DNA from 3 places in the Staphylococcus sp. 510 genome. Region 3 is predicted to be linked to each of the others. Evidence: riboswitches for the same ligand, from Rfam matches in the RefSeq annotation. Region 3 holds a riboswitch; each other region holds the start of a gene.
What was found. A riboswitch is a leader RNA that binds a small molecule or an ion and turns the genes downstream of it on or off. The one in region 3 is predicted to bind thiamine pyrophosphate.
Positions count from the first base shown of each region.

Region 1: linked by a shared signal. The riboswitch ahead of AC2D8K_RS03810 (ECF transporter S component) and the one ahead of AC2D8K_RS09615 (thiamine phosphate synthase) in region 3 are both predicted to bind thiamine pyrophosphate.
Region 2: linked by a shared signal. The riboswitch ahead of tenA (thiaminase II) and the one ahead of AC2D8K_RS09615 (thiamine phosphate synthase) in region 3 are both predicted to bind thiamine pyrophosphate.

Region 1 is NZ_JBXVVK010000003.1:168,738-175,805, reverse strand. Features, by position in the region: gene AC2D8K_RS03825 (class I SAM-dependent rRNA methyltransferase) at 1-228, opposite strand, end outside; gene auxA (lipoteichoic acid stability factor AuxA) at 483-1,784, opposite strand; gene graF (glycopeptide resistance-associated protein GraF) at 1,938-2,072, shown strand; TPP riboswitch at 2,332-2,433, shown strand; gene AC2D8K_RS03810 (ECF transporter S component) at 2,521-3,096, shown strand; gene AC2D8K_RS03805 (ABC transporter ATP-binding protein) at 3,109-4,512, shown strand; gene AC2D8K_RS03800 (energy-coupling factor transporter transmembrane component T family protein) at 4,505-5,311, shown strand; gene purD (phosphoribosylamine--glycine ligase) at 5,646-6,884, opposite strand; gene purH (bifunctional phosphoribosylaminoimidazolecarboxamide formyltransferase/IMP cyclohydrolase) at 6,912-7,068, opposite strand, start outside.
Region 2 is NZ_JBXVVK010000012.1:60,345-67,412, reverse strand. Features, by position in the region: gene cls (cardiolipin synthase) at 1-363, shown strand, start outside; gene AC2D8K_RS10030 (HD domain-containing protein) at 493-1,137, shown strand; gene yidC (membrane protein insertase YidC) at 1,177-2,046, opposite strand; gene thiE (thiamine phosphate synthase) at 2,135-2,776, opposite strand; gene thiM (hydroxyethylthiazole kinase) at 2,777-3,568, opposite strand; gene thiD (bifunctional hydroxymethylpyrimidine kinase/phosphomethylpyrimidine kinase) at 3,561-4,382, opposite strand; gene tenA (thiaminase II) at 4,375-5,064, opposite strand; TPP riboswitch at 5,141-5,242, opposite strand; gene AC2D8K_RS10000 (transglycosylase family protein) at 5,406-6,137, opposite strand; gene AC2D8K_RS09995 (single-stranded DNA-binding protein) at 6,553-6,930, opposite strand.
Region 3 is NZ_JBXVVK010000011.1:89,251-96,318, forward strand. Features, by position in the region: gene AC2D8K_RS09585 (fructose-1,6-bisphosphatase) at 1-124, opposite strand, end outside; gene uptA (undecaprenyl phosphate transporter UptA) at 420-1,031, opposite strand; gene AC2D8K_RS09595 (HesA/MoeB/ThiF family protein) at 1,145-2,143, opposite strand; gene AC2D8K_RS09600 (thiazole synthase) at 2,143-2,910, opposite strand; gene thiS (sulfur carrier protein ThiS) at 2,912-3,112, opposite strand; gene thiO (glycine oxidase ThiO) at 3,096-4,211, opposite strand; gene AC2D8K_RS09615 (thiamine phosphate synthase) at 4,204-4,794, opposite strand; TPP riboswitch at 4,866-4,975, opposite strand; gene AC2D8K_RS09620 (pyruvate MFS transporter) at 5,373-6,647, shown strand; gene AC2D8K_RS09625 (putative quinol monooxygenase) at 6,774-7,061, shown strand.

The DNA of each region.
Region 1 (7,068 bases), on a different contig from region 3:
AAACGATGTGTTAATATCTTCGGATGGATCATAACTTAACACCCAACCTAAACCTTTATGCTGTCTACCTACATAAGCCGTTGCTATATATTGTTCTTTTCCATCGACTAATTTGAATAAATCACCTTCTTTTAGATGATCTTGGGCATAAATATCTTCTTCATCAATTAATGGATATTGATTTTGATATTTTGATTCTTTACCTCTATTTAAAGTTGCAATCTTCATTTATTACACTAACCTCTCTTTTATACATTTAATTTCTTCAACCGTCATATTGCTATGCTGATTCGTAAATGCATTTTACATTATATATAATTACTAATTGAATGATTCATTTATTATTTTAACAAAGAATGCTAGGATGTCCTATTTTCTAACAAAAAAGAGTGGGCTTACAATTCGATCGATTAAAGAAGGAATTGTAACCCACCCCATAACACGTGTGATTTGTTTAAATTAATTTGTTAAATGTTTTTTAATTACTCTTTTGGTTTATCTCTTAACTGTAATGAATAAGCAACAATCATTGCTAGTAACATAAGCAATAAAGTTGGCGTAATAAATACAGATAATAATAATCCGTGAACCATAATATTAATGAATTCAGTTAATAATTTAAAGAATAAGATACTTCCCATAAATAATTGTAAGAAGTAAAATTTACCTCTTAAGAAATAAGTAAGTGTTGTAGCAATATAAACTATGATAATAAATAAAAGTAACAATAATGTTACCCATTCTATCACATATTGCGTTTGTGATAATTCCCATTCTCCAGATAAGAACAATGCGTTTCTGTTGTTAAATTCTAAAAATGTAAAGAAGAAAATAACTACACCACAGAAAATTTCAACATACATTGGTTTTATCCATTTTGGCTTTCTCATCCAATGTGGAATATCATCTTCTTGGATATCAACAATATTTTTTACTTTTTCTTTAAATTTATCCCTTTTAACTCTAATTTTTTCTAAATCAACACTTCTTCTTGTTTTACGTGCATATTCTGTTGTCTTATCTTGTAGTTGTTTTAAGTGAACTTTAGTTTGATTCGAGACATTACCTTTACTTGTTCTTGATAATTCAGGTTCTTCTTCACCTAATTCTTGTTTCGTAAGCGGTAGCGCACGTCTTAAGAACAAGAAGTTCCAAATTGACATTTGTCCTAATAACCACATAATAATAAAGAATATATTAACACTTAAGATGTCAATAGATTCAATTTCATTAGCATCTATACGACCATGTAATGCAATTTGCGTAATAAGGTAACTGATACCATATGATACGATAATCCACATATAATGACTCTTTCGATTATCACTATTCAATTCATCTTTATATACAATATAACCGATATGTATGATGAACGGAATAATAAATACGATACCAAAGAACCCATATACTTGCATCATAAGAACTAGAGTAATTAAGAAATACATTATCCCTATGACTAAGAAGAAAATTGAAATATCATAATCATACTTAATTGTTCTAAATAACGTATGACCTAGTAACATTACTAAGATACCAAATAATATAATAATTATGGCACTTACAATTGGGAAACCCCCGATAAATCTACTCATCACTTTAATTATTTCAGCGAAAAATGCGTTCAGGAATTCCCATATATTATACACATGTGTATTTACCTTCTTATCTCCATTTAATTGTTTAATAAGCGGTAAGTTAATTAATATAATGAGTCCTGTGAAAAGTGAAACGATACCGATGATATAACTAAATATAATCTCGGTGTGTTTCTTAAGAAAAGACATACTATTCACCTCAAAAGTTATTATATATGAAGAACTTATTCTTGTCTTTAATAAATCATTAAATACGTCTATAGACCTAGAAAAGTTTATTATTAGCATAACTGGGTAAAAGGTGTATGTAAACAATAAAACACAATTAGGGGTGGATTTATTATGAGTAACGAAGAATTTGCAAAAAAATCAGCTGAAAAAGCCAAAGAAGCAGAAGAGAAATTAAAAGAACAAAAAGAAGAAAAAACAAATGATACAGAACAAACTAAAAAAGATATTGATGACGCATTAAATTAATTACTAATTGACTATTTAACGATTAGATCATCCAATATTCTATAATAACGATGAATTTGGGACATAAATACAAAAAATAATAGCACAAAGATGATTTGAAATTTTAAATTATCTTTGTGCTATTTTATATTTAATACTACGTATTGACTGACTTAGAGCTTTCATAAGCACACATCATATAAAAATATTAATTTATTGTATATTTTATTAACTTGACAATCCACATGAAAAATCATACATTAAAGACAAATTAAAATAATAAACGCACTAGGGGTGTTTTGAACTGAGATGAGGTTAACCCTCAAACCCTTTGAACCTGATCTAGCTAGATACTAGCGTAGGAAAGTGTAATTAACAAAGATGATAATCGTATGTTGAATCATATTCTTATGTTTTACGCACAACTTTCCTAGAGATGGTTGTGCGTTTTTTTTAGGAGGATGTTTTTATGTCAAAAGGTTTAAAGCTTTCTGAGATATTAGTAACAGTACTTATCTCTGTCATTTTTGCCATTATTTATAACTTATGGTGGCTATTTTATAATGTTGCACAAGTCGCTGGTTTACACCTTGAACAATTAACATATGGTGTATGGTTTATGGCTGCGATTGTTTGTTATTTAATTATTCCTAAGCCAGGTATCGCCTTACTTGCTGAGTTTGCTGCAGGTGCCGGTGAAACAATTGTGATGGGTAAATTTGATATACCTACAATCATCTATGCCCTACTACAAGGTTTAGCTTGTGAGATTGTCTTTGCTATATTCAAATACCAGTCTCGTTCAGTCATGGTAGCTATGCTTGCGGGATTAGTGACTGCACTTATTTCATTCCCAGTCGACTATTTTTATGGTTATTTAAATGAAGTTGCTGGATGGAACTTAATTTTATTCATTGTTTTCCGTGCGATTAGTGGCATTATCATTGCTGGTTTATTATCTTATTTATTGGTTAAAGCATTGGATCAAACTGGTGTAACTAAAGTATTCAGACCCGCTTCTAAAGATGATTACGATACATTATAAGGGGACTTAAAAGTGTTGAAAGTTACAAATTTACGTTTGAAATATCCTAATGGATATCGAAAAATTTTTGATAATCTAAATATAGAAATTAAAGATAAAGAAAAAGTACTTTTACTAGGACCGTCCGGTTCTGGTAAAAGTACACTTTTAAATGTATTAAGTGGTATTGTACCCAATTTAATAGAATTACCTATGAAATATGACGAATTGCAAATCAATCAGCATAATGGAGTTATCTTCCAAGATCCGGATTCACAATTTTGTATGCCTAAAGTTTATGAAGAACTTGCCTTTGTTTTAGAGAACAGACAAGTGCCAAGACAAGATATGGATGAAGCCATCAGCAAAGCATTAGCATCAGTAAATTTAAATGTAAACGAAAATACACAAATCAATCAATTAAGTGGCGGTATGAAGCAAAAATTAGCTATAGTTGAAACCATATTACAACAAGCAGATACGCTATTTTTAGATGAACCCACTGCAATGTTAGATGTTAATGCGACATCAGATTTATGGCAACGTTTAATCAAGCTCTGGAAAGACCAAACAGTACTTATAGTCGAACATAAGGTCGAACATATTTGGCAACATGTGGATAGAGTTTTATTAATGAACTATGAAGGACAAATTATTGCTGATGATACGCCAAATCATATTTTAAAGCATTATGAACATTTACTTAGTGAATACGGCGTGTGGCATCCAAATGCATGGCATTACGCTCCTGAGCCTAAATATATGGCTCCCTCATCTGAAGCGCCATTATTTAAATTTGAAAATGGTGCTGTTATTCGTAATAAGAAAGATTTATTCAAAGTGGATCAATTAGCTATTCATTCAGGTGAGTGGATCACGATAACTGGTCAAAATGGTACTGGTAAAACCTCATTATTAGAATCCATATTACAATTAATCAAATATAAAGGCGTAATGACATTTCAAGGTCAGGAATTGCGTAAAATTAAAGATGCTGCAAAGCACATGTATCTTGTGTATCAGAATCCAGAACTTCAATTTATCACTAACTCTGTCTATGATGAAATATTGATTCATTTTAACCATTTAGATTCATCTATTGCAGAATCTAAAACCCTCGACTTATTAGATTTACTAGACTTAACCAATGTTAAAAATCAACATCCTTACGAATTATCAATGGGTCAAAAACGTAGGTTAAGTGTAGCAACGGCATTAAGTTCAAATGCAGATATCATCCTTTTAGATGAACCAACATTTGGTTTGGATAGCCACAATACATTTCAATTAATAAAACTATTTCAAGAGAGAGTATCTAAGGGGCAAAGTATCATTATGGTTACACATGATCCAGAGATTATTAAACGCTATCCAACACGTCAATGGATAATTGAAAACCAATATTTAACAGAAATCAAAGGTGATCAACATGTTTGAACATTGGAAAATTAGACACACCTTTATGGATGACGTCAATATTATCACTAAACTCGTTTTAGGCGTTTTACTATTTTTCTTTATTATTTTTATTCATAATTTTGACTTTATGATTTACATCGTTTGTCTCATGTTTATCTTTTTACTTATGTTTAACGGAACGCAATTTAAAATTACTGGTGCTTTTATACTAGCAACCACGTTCTTTGCTCTATTGTCATCACTATTCATGATTTTATACGGTGATGGTGACCACATTTTATTTAAATTTGGCATCATTCAAATTAGTACGGAAAGTATCGTCAGAGGTATTCACCTTTCTCTTCGTACAATTACAGTGTCGATGTTTGGTATTCTTATAGCATTAACGTCACAAGTAGTCATGATTTTTTATAGTCTAATGCAACATTTAAAAGTAAAGCCTAAAGTTGCCTATGCCTTTATGGCCGCAATTAGAATGATACCGTTAATCATCAGTTCTTTAATTCAATTACGTCGTTCTTTAAAAATGAGATATCAAATGATAAACAAATCTAATTATAGAGGGTTCAAAAGACTTAAACATTTAATTATTCCGTTATTAAGTCAAAACATACGACGTGCACATCAACTATCTGTTGCAATGGAGTCTAAAGGTTTTAAAGATGGTCCTAGAACGTATTATTATCACGCACCACTCTCATACAAAGATATTATATTGATTATATGTTTATTAATTATTATCGGACTTTCTTATTATTTATCATCTACCTTGCCAATAACTGGTATCCATGATGTTCGAATAGGTAGATTAGAATAAAGTATTTTATCCATTCATTCCATATATAAATAAAAAATCCTGGGACAAAAATAATGTCTCAGGATTTAATCATATAATTATAGTAGTTGACTGTAGGCATATTCTTTTTCTCATAGAAATTAGAACGGCTTACACATGTATATCAACTTATATATTCAGATAAACTATAGGAATATACATGAGCTAAAGTCCATAATTACAACCGTCTAAGTAATGAATTATAAAGATGCTCTAATATAAAGTTTTTACAATTATAGTCAATCTTGTTGAAACAGGACAAGGAAATAAATTTTAGTAACATGTTATTTCTGTCCTGTTCTCTTTAATTATTCTTTTATTTCAATGCTTTATTTCCGATGTCTGTTCTATAAAACAAGTGATTGCTCTTTATCTTTTTAACACGTTTATAGGCAGCGGCTTGCGCTTCTTTTATATTTTGCCCTTCACCTATAGCTAATAGGACGCGTCCACCACTGTTAACAAACTGGTCATTATCCTTCTTCAAACCACTTACAAAGTAATTTGAGTCTAGTTCAAATCCACTAACTTGATGCCCTTTTTCGTAATTACCTGGATAGCCTTTAGAAGCCAACATAACACCAACCACTGATTCATCCTTCCATTCAAAATGAATCGGCTCGTCATTATCAAGTGCAACAATATGATGCATTAAATCGCTATTCATTCTTGTCAATAACACTTGTGCTTCTGGATCACCAAATCTTGCATTAAACTCTATGACTTTCGGCCCTTCTTGAGTCAAAATAGCACCGATGTATAATAGTCCAAAGAAATGGTGGCCTTCTTTAGCCATTGCATCTGCAATCGGTTGAGCAATCTCCTCATTTGTTCTAGCAATTATATCATTACTAATATGAGGTACTGGACAATATGCACCCATACCACCTGTATTTGGCCCTTTATCGTAATCATAAGCACGTTTATGATCTTGAGCAATACAATCAAATGGAACAGCTCTCTTACCATTAACAAATGTCATTAAAGAGAATTCTTCACCTTCTAAAAATTCTTCAAATACAATTGTTCCTGATTTTTCTTCAAACATTTGTTGAACTGCTTCTTTAGCTTCATCTCTTTTTGTAGCAATCACTACACCTTTTCCTGCAGCTAAACCATCTTTTTTAATAACGATTGGCAAGTCACATGTTTCAACGAAAACTAATGCCTCTTCCTTATTATTAATTTCCTTATATTGTGCAGTAGGAATATCATATTTAGCCATTATTCTTTTAGCAAATGCCTTTGAGCCTTCAATTTGTGCTGCATCGCTATTAGGACCAAATACTTTAATTTGATGGTTTCTTAATAAATCAGGTAAACCATCTATCAATGGTTGTTCAGGTCCGATTACAACCCATTCTATTTGATGATTAGTGACAAATTCTAAGATAGCTTCGTGATCATTTTCTTTAATATTAGTATGGATTTGTGCCACATTAACCATTGCTTCATTGCCTGGTATCACATGAACTTGGTCTACTATTGATGATTGACTTAATTTATAGGCTAATACATGTTCACGTCCACCTGCACCAATAACGAGTACTTTCATGACTTTTCTCCCTTCAACATCTTATGATTAGTGTTTAAAATGTCGCCTTCCTGTCATTACCATTGTAATGCCATATTTATTTGCCATATCGATAGAATCTTGATCCTTAATTGATCCACCAGGTTGAATAATTGCTTTAATACCATTTTGAGCAGCTAATTCTACAGTGTCATCCATTGGGAAA
Region 2 (7,068 bases), on a different contig from region 3:
ATGACTCCAAATATGCCTGATCACCCTTTTGTTTATTGGGCAACTCTAAAAAATGTAGCTTCCCTCTTAGAAGCTGGCGTCAACGTATATCAATATAATAATGGATTTTTACATTCCAAAACATTAATTATTGATGATGAAGTCGCAAGTGTTGGTACTGCCAATATGGACCATAGAAGTTTCACGCTAAATTTTGAGGTGAATGCCTTTATATATGACGAAGGTATTGCTCGTTCTTTAAAACAAGCCTTCATTGATGATATGAAAGTTTCCGATCAATTAACTAAAGAAAAATATGAATCGCGTAGCTTATGGATCAAATTTAAAGAAGGTATATCACAACTCTTATCACCCATTTTATAATACAGTATTCACAATAAATAAGATTTTATCGATTGTATAGATAAACAAATATATGTAATTAGAATAAATACAAACCTGAGACCCATACCTATTGTTGTCTCAGGTTTTCATTATGAAAGGATGAATTGAATGAATAATGAAGAACGAATTCAAATGGCTTTCAGATATATGCAAGCATTTCATAAAAATGATTATAGTGGTCATGATGTTGAACATGTTAATCGTGTACACGCATTAGCAAAGTATATTGCTAAGAAAGAAGGTTTTGAACATTCATTTATCATTGAACTCTCAAGTATACTACACGATACGATTGACCCTAAATTAGTAAATGAACAACAGGCTAAAGCTAAATTAATAGAGTTTTTAAGAGAAATTGAATTATCTGAAGATGATCAAACTCATGTTATACATATTATTGAGAATATGAGTTATAAGAATGGTTCAAACAACTATATTGAATTATCAACTGAAGGTCAAATTGTCAGAGATGCCGACCGTCTAGATGCCATTGGTGCTATTGGTATTGCTAGAACATTTCAATTTGCAGGTTATTTCAATGAACCAATGTGGACGGAAACAATAATGCCTAATGATTTTAGTGAATCAACTCTAACACAATTACCACCTTCTGCTATAAAACACTTTTATGAAAAATTATTTAAACTTAAAGATTTAATGCATACTCAAACTGCTAAGCATATTGCAGCACAACGTCATGAATTTATGAAGTCATTCGTTTCCCAGTTTTTTGACGAATGGCACTATATATAAGAAAAACCAGCAAATCAATGATTTGCTGGTTTATTTAAATTATTTTTTATTTTTCTTAGATACGACTTGAGTATTTTTACCTTTTTTATTTGATGACTTACCGTCTTGATCAAATTTTTCAAGTAATGGTTCAACTTCTTTTTTAGCAAGTTTAGAATAGTACATATTAGCAAAATGTGTTTGTACAACTAAGAATGCTGCACTGACTGACCAATATAAACCTAATGCTGATGCTGAACTTAACGCAATCCAAATAATCATAATAGGTGATACAATCATCATCATATAACCCATTTGACGTTGTTCTTGAGGCATCGTTTTACTTGAAACATATGCTTGTATAAAGTAAAGCACACCTGCAATAATTGTAATCCAAATATCTGGTTTAGTTAAATTAAACCATAAAAAATGAGGGTGTACAGATAAGCCATTAACTAACTTGTCCTTAAGTACAAAGTATAACCCCATGATAATAGGCATTTGAATTAGCATCGGTAAACAACCCAACATGCTCTTCATTGGATTCATATCATATTTTTTATAAACTTCCATTAATTCTTGGTTAGCAGCCATTTTCTCTTCTTGAGTACGTGCACGTTTAACCTTTTCCTGAATACCATCTACTTCAGGTTTAGCAACTTTCATTTTTTCACGCATCATATGACTATTTTTGTAGTTTGATAACATGAATGGAAGTAACACAAGACGAATAACAAATACTAAAATGATAATAGCTAAACCATAATCATTGTGTAAAACATCGTTACCCAACCACTGTAATAAGTGTTTCATTGGATCAACGAACGTATTATAGAAAAATCCACTACGAGCTCCAGGTTTTGAATAATCACAGCCTGCTAAAAAGACCATTAAACCTAAAAACAAAGGTAGCAACGCTTTTTTCTTCATTTTTCCACCTCTATTGTAATATTCACATAGGATTTATTCTATCATACTCATACTCTAGGATAAAACAAAAAGTGGAAAAAATTAAAGATTAATTGAAATATTTCTTGAATTCATTAACAGTGTTGTCAATATTATTACTTTTGCTAATTGCTGAAATCACTGAAATGCCATCAGCACCTGCATTTGCAATGAGGGCAACATTCTCCTCATTAATACCTCCAATAGCAACCATAGGAAAATCACCCATTTTTTGTCTTAACTGTGTAATCATATCTGGACCTACTGGAGCACTAGCATCACTTTTAGATGGTGTTTCAAACATTGGTCCAACTCCGATGTAATCAACATTAGTGAGATCTGATTTTTCATACTCATTTAAATTTCCAACACTTAGACCGATAATCTTTTCTTGAAAATCATTTGCAAGAGCTCGAACATCTTCATCATCTTGACCAACATGTATACCATCAGCATTAATGCTCTTGGCTAATGAGACATCATCGTTAACAATAAATGGTACATCATATGATTGACATAGAGCTTGTAATTCTTTAGCTAATTTTTCTTTCTTCAAGCCAGTTAAAGCTTTATCACCTTTTTCTCTAAATTGAAACATCGTAATGCCAGCTTCTAAAGCTTGTGTTAGGATACCTTGAATAGTTTGGTGTTCAGGTATATCTTGGGTGCCACATATAAAATATATTTTTAAATCTGTTGCTTTAAATGACATTTATTCAACCTCTTCTTTTCTAACATATTTTTCAAAGGTTTGATAATCCAATAAATACATTTGATCTAGTAATTCTGGTAAAAATGAGCCAGGACCTTTGACATGATCTGCGTTTTCAGCAATTTCACCAGCTATATTATAAAAACTAACCGCTTCTACAAGTGTTTCTTGTTGAGGATGATTATTTCTAAATAAGAAACTAGTAATAATTCCACCTAATAGGCAACCAGCACCTGTAATTTTAGCAGACATAGGAGAACCATTTGAAAGTTGAGTCACTTTGCCATCTTGAACTACAATATCTTCTTTACCTGTGACTACAATTGCAGTGTGATATTTTTGATGAGCTTTCTTGGCAATTTCTATTGCATTTAGTGAACTATCTCCATCAGTCCCCTTCATTGTTGTATTGGTATCAATGAGTGTCAATATTTCTGAAGCGTTCCCTTTAATCACTGCAACTTTTACTTCACTTAAAAAGTTTTTACAAAAATCTTTTCTATATTGTGACGCTCCTACTGCGACAGGATCAAAAACAATTGGTGTACCAAGTTGATTTGCAATTTTACCTATCTTAATTAAATCTGCTTCATTATTATGCGTAAGCGTACCAATATTAATTAGTAATCCACTTGCAACTTGATAAAAATCTTCAGCCTCTTCTGGTGCCTCGCTCATTGCCGGACTTGCACCAATACTTAATAGACCATTTGCAGTAAAATTCTTAACTACATCGTTCGTATAACAAACAATTAAAGGATTCTCATTTCTAAGCTTTTCTAAATTATTCATCATCTAAACCTACTTTCTTTAGATACGCAAAATGATTGACTGGGCCACGACCTTTACCAATCTCAGGGGTATATTTGATACTCAAAGAAATAAATGTTTTAGCTTTTTCAACTGCTTCATAAATACTACGACCTTTAGCTAATTCAGCAGCAATGACAGCTGAAAATGTACAACCTGTTCCATGAGTATGTTTAGTATCAAATCGTTCATCTTCAAATGTGTATACGCCATCTTTTGTAAATAAAAAATCTTTAGCATTATTTAAGTCGGCAGAATGTCCACCTTTAATGATTACACCTTTGCTGCCAATGTCATTGATAAATATATCTCCTGCTTTTCGAATGTTTTCTTCAGTATCAATCTTTATACCAGTGATTTCTTCCGCTTCTGGAATATTAGGTGTAACAACATCAGCTAAAGGTAATAATGTACTTTGCAACTTTTGTTTGGTTTGATCATCCATCAACGAATCCCCACTTTTGGCTAGCATAACAGGATCAATCACGTATGGAATTGTAGGATAATCTTCTAAATAACTTTTGATTAATTGCATCGTCTCTTCTGTAGCAATCATCCCTGTCTTAATTGCATGAGGAAGTTCATCATTAAATACACTATCCAATTGTTCTTTAACCCATGATGTCTCTAGATTATGAATATGTTCTACGCCCATCGTATTTTGAGCGACAATACTCGTTATTGCTGCCATTCCATAAACGCCGCAAGAATGAAATGACTTCAAATCAGCCATTACTCCAGCACCGCCAGTTGGATCAGTACCTGCAATAGTTAAAGCAATTTTAGGTTTATTCATATTTGTCACCTCTAAAATTCCATTTTTCATCTACGTAGGCCATATTGAAAAAGTTTCTTTCATGAATAGTACTTTGTAAGAAATTCTCCTTAATCTCTTCTTTTTCTTCTGAAGTACAATTCTCTGTTAAACGATCCATTAATTCATCAAATAAATTTACTAGTGCATCCATTTCTGTACTATAAAATTCAAACCAATTAGACGTAATTGAATCTTTATTAAGTTGATTGTCTTTTATCGCTCTTTTACCAATTACCGCATATACATATGGACATGGTGCCATTGCTGCAATCGTATATGCTGCATTTTCATGTGCATAGGCATTATAGTACATATGCTTAATATAATGATCACCACTTGGTGGCCATACTTTTTCTTTAACAATCTCATGATATGGTTCATTTATGAATGAAGCTAAAATTTCATGTGCTTCTACTTCTCCTTCTAATAAAAATTCAATCTGTTCCACTAAAAATTTAACGTCATCCATATTATGCACTTTAGGAATTAATAGTGCATATAGATTAGCAAACTCTTTTAAGTAAGATGCATCTGCACGTAGATATTGTCTTACCGCTTGTTTAGATAATTCACCATGTAATAAATCTTGTATGAAACCATCATTATAAATATCCTCAATAATAGGTTCTGCTGCCACTCTTAAATCTTTAGAAAAACTCATAAAATTTCCTCCTTGAAATAAAAAAACTACTTTCCAAACTGGAAAGTAGCAAAATTAAGGCACGACCTAATACCGTTAATATGTTACACTACTTTCCTCCGTTAGTACTAACCAAATCAGGTTTTAAGGGTCTGAATTAAATTCATCTCAGCCTTTATAGGCGCCCCTAGTAGTTCTATTTTTAATCATTTTCAATTATTACAATAGCAAATGTAACACATAAATTCAATTATTAAAAAATGTATAACAATATACCTTTTAATAAACATATAACTAAGTCAAACTATTTACCAACTAAAAAAACACCCTATCTAATGATAGGATGTTTAATAAAAATTAAATTATGCAGTTACCCATTGGCTTGGGCCAGCTGTATCGTATAATTTTTGAGCTGCTGCGTCTTGAACATGTTCAGGAGCGCTAGAAGCTGGTTGACCTTTGTACTCAGCTGGAGCTACTGAATCCCATGTAGATTGTAAGAATTGATACTTACCTGAAGCACCTGTTGATGGGTTTGTAGCGTGGATGTCGCCACCTGATTCACGTTGTGCGATTTGTTTTAAGTGATCATTTACGTTTACTGATGAACCACTTGAAGCTTCACTTGAGCTTGACTCATTGTTTGAAGTAGTAGCTTCTTGTTGTGGTTGTTGAGTTTGCTCAGTTTGTGGAGCTGAAACTTGTTCAGGTTGAGCTGAGTTTGATTGTTGTTGGTTACTTACTTCTTCTGCAGAAGTTTGGTTAGTTGATGCTGAAGCTTGTTCACTTACATCTTGTTGTGGTTGAGCTTGAGTATTTGAAGCTTCATTTGATTGACCAGATTGGTGGAAATACCATGAGAAGTTTGTACCATCTGATTCAAAATGATATGTGAAACCATTATAATCGAATGTATAGTTATAAGCGCCTTCTTGGATAGGGCTTTCATTTAATGATTGATCATTTGATTGTGCTTTTTGAGCTAATTCAGCTTCGTTGATATTTGCTTCACTTGCATGTGCGTCGTGTCCAGCGTTACCTGCTACAACGCCTAATCCTACTGCTAATGATGATGCGATAATTGTCTTTTTCATTATTAAAAAATCCTCCTAAAAGTGATTTGTTTTCTTTAACTAATTTACAAATACAACTTTAACATCTATAAATACACTGCAGGTTACAGCCAAATAAAAAAGGAAGCCTTTTTTTTACGTCCTAATTACATCGTTTAGAGGTGTAATATTAATATATATACCTTTTGAAAACTGCCATGACAGTTTATAAAGGTTATATATCTGTGATATGTATGTAATAGAAATGAAATCTATCAGATAATTCTGACGCAAATATGTCATTTTTAAAGTAAAATATGGATACAAAAACGACCTTTTTCTATTTAAAAAAATTAAAAAAGGTCGCTTGAGTATAATTGAAAGATGATAATTTATATTAAGATAGGATAAAAGTATAAATAATTGGGAGTTATTGAATAATTAATGGCTGTCTAACCTATATGAAGCATTCATTTTGTGCTTCATTATATTCATTAGAGAGGATATTGGATTCTTTTGTCTTAGAGGACATAAATTTAATTGTTTCTACATAAATTTCAGTTACAAAATGTGTCTGATTATCTTTTTCATACTTACGTGATCGCATTTGGCCAGTAATACCTACTAAAGATCCTTGAGATGTAAACTTTTCAATATTCGTAGCTGTTTTCCCAAAGGCTTTGCAATATAGATAATCGCATGCGATTTCATTATTCTGATCTTTATAATTTCTTTCCGTAGCAACGCAAAATGTTGCTACTTTACTACCTTCCTCCTTTTCATAAATTTGGGCATCCTTTGTAAGTCTACCAACTAAAACTATTTTATTTAACATGTGTCACCTCCTCTTAAGTTATATAATAATCACATCTCTTTATACCGTCAAAAAGCTATTTTATCGAAAGATATAGCTATTCACCCTTCATATTTGATATATTTAAAGAAAATAATCAATATTTAAATCAGTTGATTA
Region 3 (7,068 bases):
TTGGAAGCTCTAGGATTGACTCTAAATTAATAATTTCAGTTGCTAACTTTTCAGCACTATCAAATCGTTGAGATAGTAAGTCTAAGTATTTCTTCTTAAGTTCATTTTCTGTAATATGTGTCATGTCTTGTCACTCCTATTTATAAATTCCGCTCAAAGCCAGTTATTACAATTATTAATGCGCTTACATTTGATTATCAATAAAAATATAACAATTTTCAATAGCAAAGCTTTAATTGAAAAGATATTTTTAAATTTAGAAATAACGTCATAATATCAAACATTAGAAATAGCAATAGTACCCATTTCTAAAAAATGTGATTAAAGCTATAAGGAATAAGCATTGTTCATTAAAAAGTCAGAAGAACACAAAAAAGCCAACATTGTGCGCGCACAATGTTGGCATGTGATATATTTAATTATTTTACGCGTTTACGTTTGACAAAGTATCTGATGACAAAGTAAATAACGGCGATGATGATAATGACATACATTATTCTAGAATACGTATGGATACCATTCATAAGGGCGCCAAAGCTATCACTTAATAGGCGACCTAGTAAAATTAATGCGAAGTTCCAAATCGTTGTACCAAGAAGTGAAAGTGATGTGAACTTCACAATATTCATACGGTTGATACCTGCAGGAATAGTAATTAATACACGTAATACTGGTATAAAGCGGCAAAGTAATACTGCCCAGGCACCGTATCGTTTAAACCAGTCATTCGCACGTTTTAAATCACTACTTTTTAATTTCATCCATTTACCATGACGATCGACAAAGTGATATAGCTTTTCTTCTGAAATAAGACGACAAATATAATATAGAATTAATAATCCGATAAATGACGCAATCGTCGCAATGATTAATAACGTCCAAATGGATAGATGAGATTTAACTGATAGTAAACCAGCAAAGGTTAAAATAATTTCCGAAGGGACTACAGGTAATACATTCTCTAACAAGATGAGAATAAAGATAGCTGTGTATCCCCACTGACTAATAAAATTCGTTATAATTTGTTCCATTTATGTGAATAGACTCCTTTATGCATTGAAGCATATGACTTAAGTAATATAGTTTGGTAAAACCATTATAATAAAAATAATACGTAAATGCTTGTAAAAGGGGAGTCAATTTGTCATTTTATTGATTTTAAAAGTTGATGATAAAGTTCATGAACATCTGTCTCTTCTGTAATACCATGTACATTCATACGGCCATCTTTGAATAGTGTGAATGCCAAATCCTTGTGTTGGATTAATTTAGCAAATGGTGTGGATTTAATCATATGTCCTGGGAAATCTGATGCATAATCGAAACTGTGGGCAGGCAATCTAAATCTGACTGCATCTCCACACAATGGTTCGATTGTATGATTCAGTTTATCATTTAATACGTCATATTTTTGAAAATGACATACTGGACATTGATCATCCTTTAATTGACGTATATTTAATGATTGATGTTGAATGTTAAATGCATCTAATGTGATTAATTGTTGGGAAAACCCATATCCACTAATATAACGTATAGCTTCAGCCACTTCGTAACTTGCTACAATCGAAACGATAGGTGGCAAGACGCCATTGATAGCACAACTTTCACCAGTTTGAGGTACTTGTTGTAATAAACATTTAAGGCAAGGACCAGTAAAATCAATGCCATAAACGGTGCCTTTGCTACCGACAGCTGCACCATAAATCCAAGGAATATTTAATTTATGGCACACTTCATTAATTAAATAACGTATTTTAAAATGATCCATACCATCTAAAATAATGTCTGGTTGAAAGTCTTTAATGATATCTTCGATATTTGTAGACAACAATTCTTGGTGATAAGCCTTTAATTGTACATGTTGATTAATGTTAAAGACTTTCTGTTTAATTGCCTCAACTTTAGATGTCATATGTTGTGCATCTCGCTCATCATACAAAGTTTGGCGGTGTAAATTGGATAATTCCACAATATCCATATCAACGACTGCTAGTTGATGCGCGCCCATGCGTGCTAATTGGTCTACCATATGACTGCCTAATGCACCAGCACCAAGTATCATGATTTTGGTTTGCTCTAATTGAGCCTGTCCGGCTTCTCCAAAAGGTTGAAAGCGTGTTTGTCTTTCATAGCGTGACATTATAAGAAGCCTAAACCTTCTGTAGGACTTGATGCTTGTGCTGTATATTTAACAGGAATACGACCAGCTTCATATGACAGTCTACCTGCTTGAATTCCTAATTTCATAGCTTCGGCCATTTTAATAGGATCCTTAGCTGCAGATATAGCCGTATTTAATAGAATAGCATCTGCACCCAATTCCATCGCTTGACAGGCATCTTTGGGTGAACCAATACCGGCATCTACAATGACAGGGACGTTAGCATTTTGAATAATATAACTTAGATTAAGTGGATTATTGATCCCTCTACCTGTACCAATAGGTGACGCTAATGGCATTACCGCATGGACACCTAATGCTTCTAACTTTTTAGCTAACACAAGATCATTAGAGATATAAGGACAGACGATATACCCCTTATCTAATAGCACTTTACAAGCTTCATACGTTTCAAAGGGGTCAGGTAATAATGTTTCATCATCACCAATGACCTCGACTTTAATCATGTCGCATACACCAGCGTGGTTTGCAATTTCTGCAATACGAATGGCTTCTTCAGCGGTTTTGGCACCTGCAGTATTTGGAAATGTAATGAAATCTTTTAAGTTCACATTAGCTAGTGGATTTGGAAGGTTTTTATCGTATAAATTCATACGTCTAACTGCAAATGTTAATACGTTTGTTTCGGCTGCTTTAATTGCTTTGGATTGCGTTTCTTCATCCTCGAATTTGCCTGTACCTAATAATAATCGAGATTTTAATTCTAAATGACCTATTTTTAACATATTATCCGCCTCCTACAAATTCTAATAGTTCTAAACGATCATCTTCTCTGACCATTTGATTGTCAAAATCGTCTTGCTTAATTAAAGATTGATTATGTTCAACTACTACACGTTGAGGGTCTAATTCTAAGGATTCTAATATGCGTGTAATCGAATCTTCATGTTCAAAAGTAAATAAATCTCCGTTAATGATACACTTCATTTTGCTCACTCCTTGATAAACTAAATGCTGAATAGCCTGCTGGTTTAATTCCGGATAATAGCCAATTGGCAATATCTTGACCGATAATAGGGGATAACAGTATACCGTTTCGATAATGACCAGTGATGATAAATAAACCGTCATCAATTTGATCCATGATAGGTAATTCATGTTCTGTGTAAGGTCTTATGCCTGACCATTGTTTAAGAATATGACTATGCGATAGCTCAGGTATACGTTGTTGAGCATGTTTGAGTAGCCATGAAATACCAACCTCACTATTACCGACACTATAATTGTTGAATTCACTTGTCGCTCCAATTAAGTAGCGATGTTTTTCCTTTGGAACGATATAGCAGCCATTTGTCATGAACACAGTATGATTTAATTTAAGTGAGGGTTGTTCAACTAATAATACCTCACCTTTAACACCAATCACTTGTCTTGGTATAGCGTAATCTTTTAATAGCTGAGTAGACCAAGCACCACCTGCCACAATTACTTTTTTAGCATGAATATCGCTTTGATGAGTTGTAACTGTGTAATAACCATTATTGTGATGAATGTGTTGTACTTCTGTTTGATAATAGCGATGCACACCTCGTTGAATCACTGATTGTAATAAAGCTTTAGTATAGTGATTAGCGTTGATTTGGCCATCTTTTGGAATATATATAGCTAAGTCAGTTGGTTCAATATGACCATTTGAAAGGTTAAATAACGCATCATCTGAGAGTAGCTCAACGCTAGGATCTTTGGATCTAAGGAAGTCATATTGTTGAGTTAACCGTTCTACGTCTTTGGTTGAAGATGCCATTTTAATTAATCCAGATTGTTGAAATTCAATGTCGATGCCAGTTTCATGGTAGAGGGCATCACTTAATTCTGGGAATAAAGACCTAGAGGCTACTGCTAATTGAAATAATTCACTATCAGTTGTGAACTCATTTTGAGCGCCTAACATGCCACCAGCTTTATAAGAGGCATGCATACCGGGTATATCTCGGTCTACAATAGCAATATCTAAATGTGATTGGCTTAGTTGTCGAGCTATCGACATACCTATAACACCGGAACCAATAATAAGAACATCATGCATGAGAATGCCACTTCCTTTTTAAAGAGTTAATGTCACTAACAGTAGAGGTCATAAAAAATGAAATTGCACATAGACCATCAAATCCTGTAGGTAATTGTGAAATGGTGGACGGGGAAATTCCGCCTATAGCATAAATAGGCATATCAATCTTGAATACGTCATGAATCTCTTGATTTGTTCGTGGTGGTTCACCTGGGTGCGACGATGTAGAGAATATATGACCGAAAAAGACATAATCTAATTGATGCGCATGACATTGCTTAACCATTTCAATATTATGCGTTGACATACCGACGATTAACTCAGGATATTGTTGTTTTAATAAAAATGCGCGTTTGTCATTTTCTTTAAAATGAATACACTGCAAATTTAAAGCTTTGAGTAAGTTAAGATTACTGTGAATCATTATTTTATCTTTGGGAAATCCTACTGCAATGAGTCGTGTAATAAATCGTTGTAACGCCAAAGTAGACATAGGCGTTCTAAAGAGTAAGCCATCAATGGCCGGCTCTATAGTCATAAAATGCTTTAAATCCTGTAATGACAGTTCTTTATAATAAGTTATCGCAATAAATATATACATCACCTCAACAAAAAAAACGCTATTTCCACATAGTAGGGAAATAGCGTTAAATTGCTAATGAGTACTTTAAATTCATAGCTATGCCACTTCCCTACGCCAGTACAAACTGGATCAGGTTCTAGGAATTATAAAGTCACATCTTTACTCTCAGCCTTAAACAAAGGCACTTCCAGTGGATTTATATTTAATTGTATGGATGGAATAGCGCTTTCAATTTACATACAGTTTACTATTTTTTAGTGTCGGTATCAAACATGGCAACCATCTATAATTAGCTTTTAATGAAAAATAAGTACATGTAAATAATCAATTTAGATGAAGATGTAAATGAAATTGAATCGCTTATTTAAATAGTGAAAATTAAATGTAAGTATTGTTAATTTTTATTGAATAAATAATGAATATTTTTTAATTTTATATTGTAACCGTTTCCATTTCGTGCTATTATAATAAAAATTGTAGCGCTACAAGAATTTAATAGATGTGTGATTAGAAGTTAAACAGTCATCATTTGGAATTTCTGAAACTTAACGACAACACATAGAAATAACATATCATTATGGGAAGTAGGAAAAGAAATGGATAAAAAAAGAAGTAACGTTCGTTGGTTTTTTGCGATTGCATTCTTTCTCATTGGCGTTATAGCCTATATGGATAGATCTAATATCTCATATATTGCAGTACCAATGATGGAAGATTTACATTTAACAAAAACACAATTTGGTTTATTAGCGTCATTTTTCTCATTAGGTTATGCGTTAATGCAAGTACCTTCAGGGATGTTAGCAGAGAAATTTGGACCTCGTAAGATGATTACGATTGCTTTAGTATGGTGGAGTGCTTTCACAATTCTCACAGGTATGATTAAGCATCATGGTTTATTATATTTTGTTAGATTTTTATTTGGTGTGGGAGAAGCACCTATGTATCCGTCTAATGCAGTGTTCAATTCTTATTGGTTTGCTAAAAATGAAAAAGGAAGAGCATCAAGTGCGTTATTAGCAGGTTCATATTTTGGTCCTGTATTAGCACCGATTGTCACGATTGCAATTGTTAATGCATTTAATTGGCAAGCTGTCTTTTATATTTTTGGTGCAGTCGGCATTGTGATGGCAGTACTTTGGGCGATTATTGCTAAAGACTTACCTGAACAACACAAAATGGTCAATGAAGCCGAAAAACGATTTATTACTGAACATAGAGACATAGTAGATACTGATAAATCACTACCACCTTGGAAACGTTTCTTAACTCACTTTAGTTTTTATGCGATTGCGATTCAGTACTTTGTAGTACAATTCGTCATTACATTATTCTTAATTTGGTTACCAACATATTTAACAGAACAATACCATGTTGATTTTAAAGATATGTCAATTAGTTCATTACCATGGTTATTAATGTTCTTCTTAATTTTATCTGGTGGCGCGATTTCAGATAAGATTTTAAATACTGGTAAATCTCGTTTCGTCGCGCGTGGCGTCATTGCGATTCTTGGATTTGTAGTCTTTTCAATATCAATCTTTTTTGCAGTACATACTGAAAACTTATATGTCACTATATTCTGGTTATCTCTCGGCTTAGGTGGCGTCGGTATGTCTATGGGTATGAGTTGGGCCGCAGCGACAGACTTAGGTCGTAACTTCTCTGGTACAGTATCAGGTTGGATGAATTTATGGGGGAACATTGGTGCTTTAACAAGTCCATTTTTAGCAGGTGCATTTGTTGAACAACTTGGTTGGAGTATGACGTTCCAATTATTAATTATTCCAGCAATATTAGCGATTATCATGTGGTTCTTCGTTAAACCAGATCAACCATTAGTCATAGATGAACATCAATCAGTTAAATAGTTTGTTGGTTTTAAATCCAAGCAATAAATGAGTAAAAATAAGGTTTCAATACCTTGTGTCAAACTCATTTATTGCTTTTTATATTTTAATAAGTGCATAATTATAGTATAGGAAGGTGTGATTCGAATGATGATAATTAATGCAAAAATAAAAATATCAGAAGAAAAACGTGATGAATATTTAAAACTTATGGAACATTTAGTTTCCGAATCAAGAAAAGAGGAAGGCGTATTATTCTATAGCCATTATGAAGATGTGCAAGATAGAAATATATTTATCGTAGTTGAGAACTATGTAGATGAAGCGGCTATTAAGTCACATAATGAGTCTGAGCACTTACAAATGTTTAAAAATGAGATTGGTAACTTTGTAGTTGAAGCTCCAGTAATTGAAGTGGCTCAGCAAGTTAAATAAATATTTA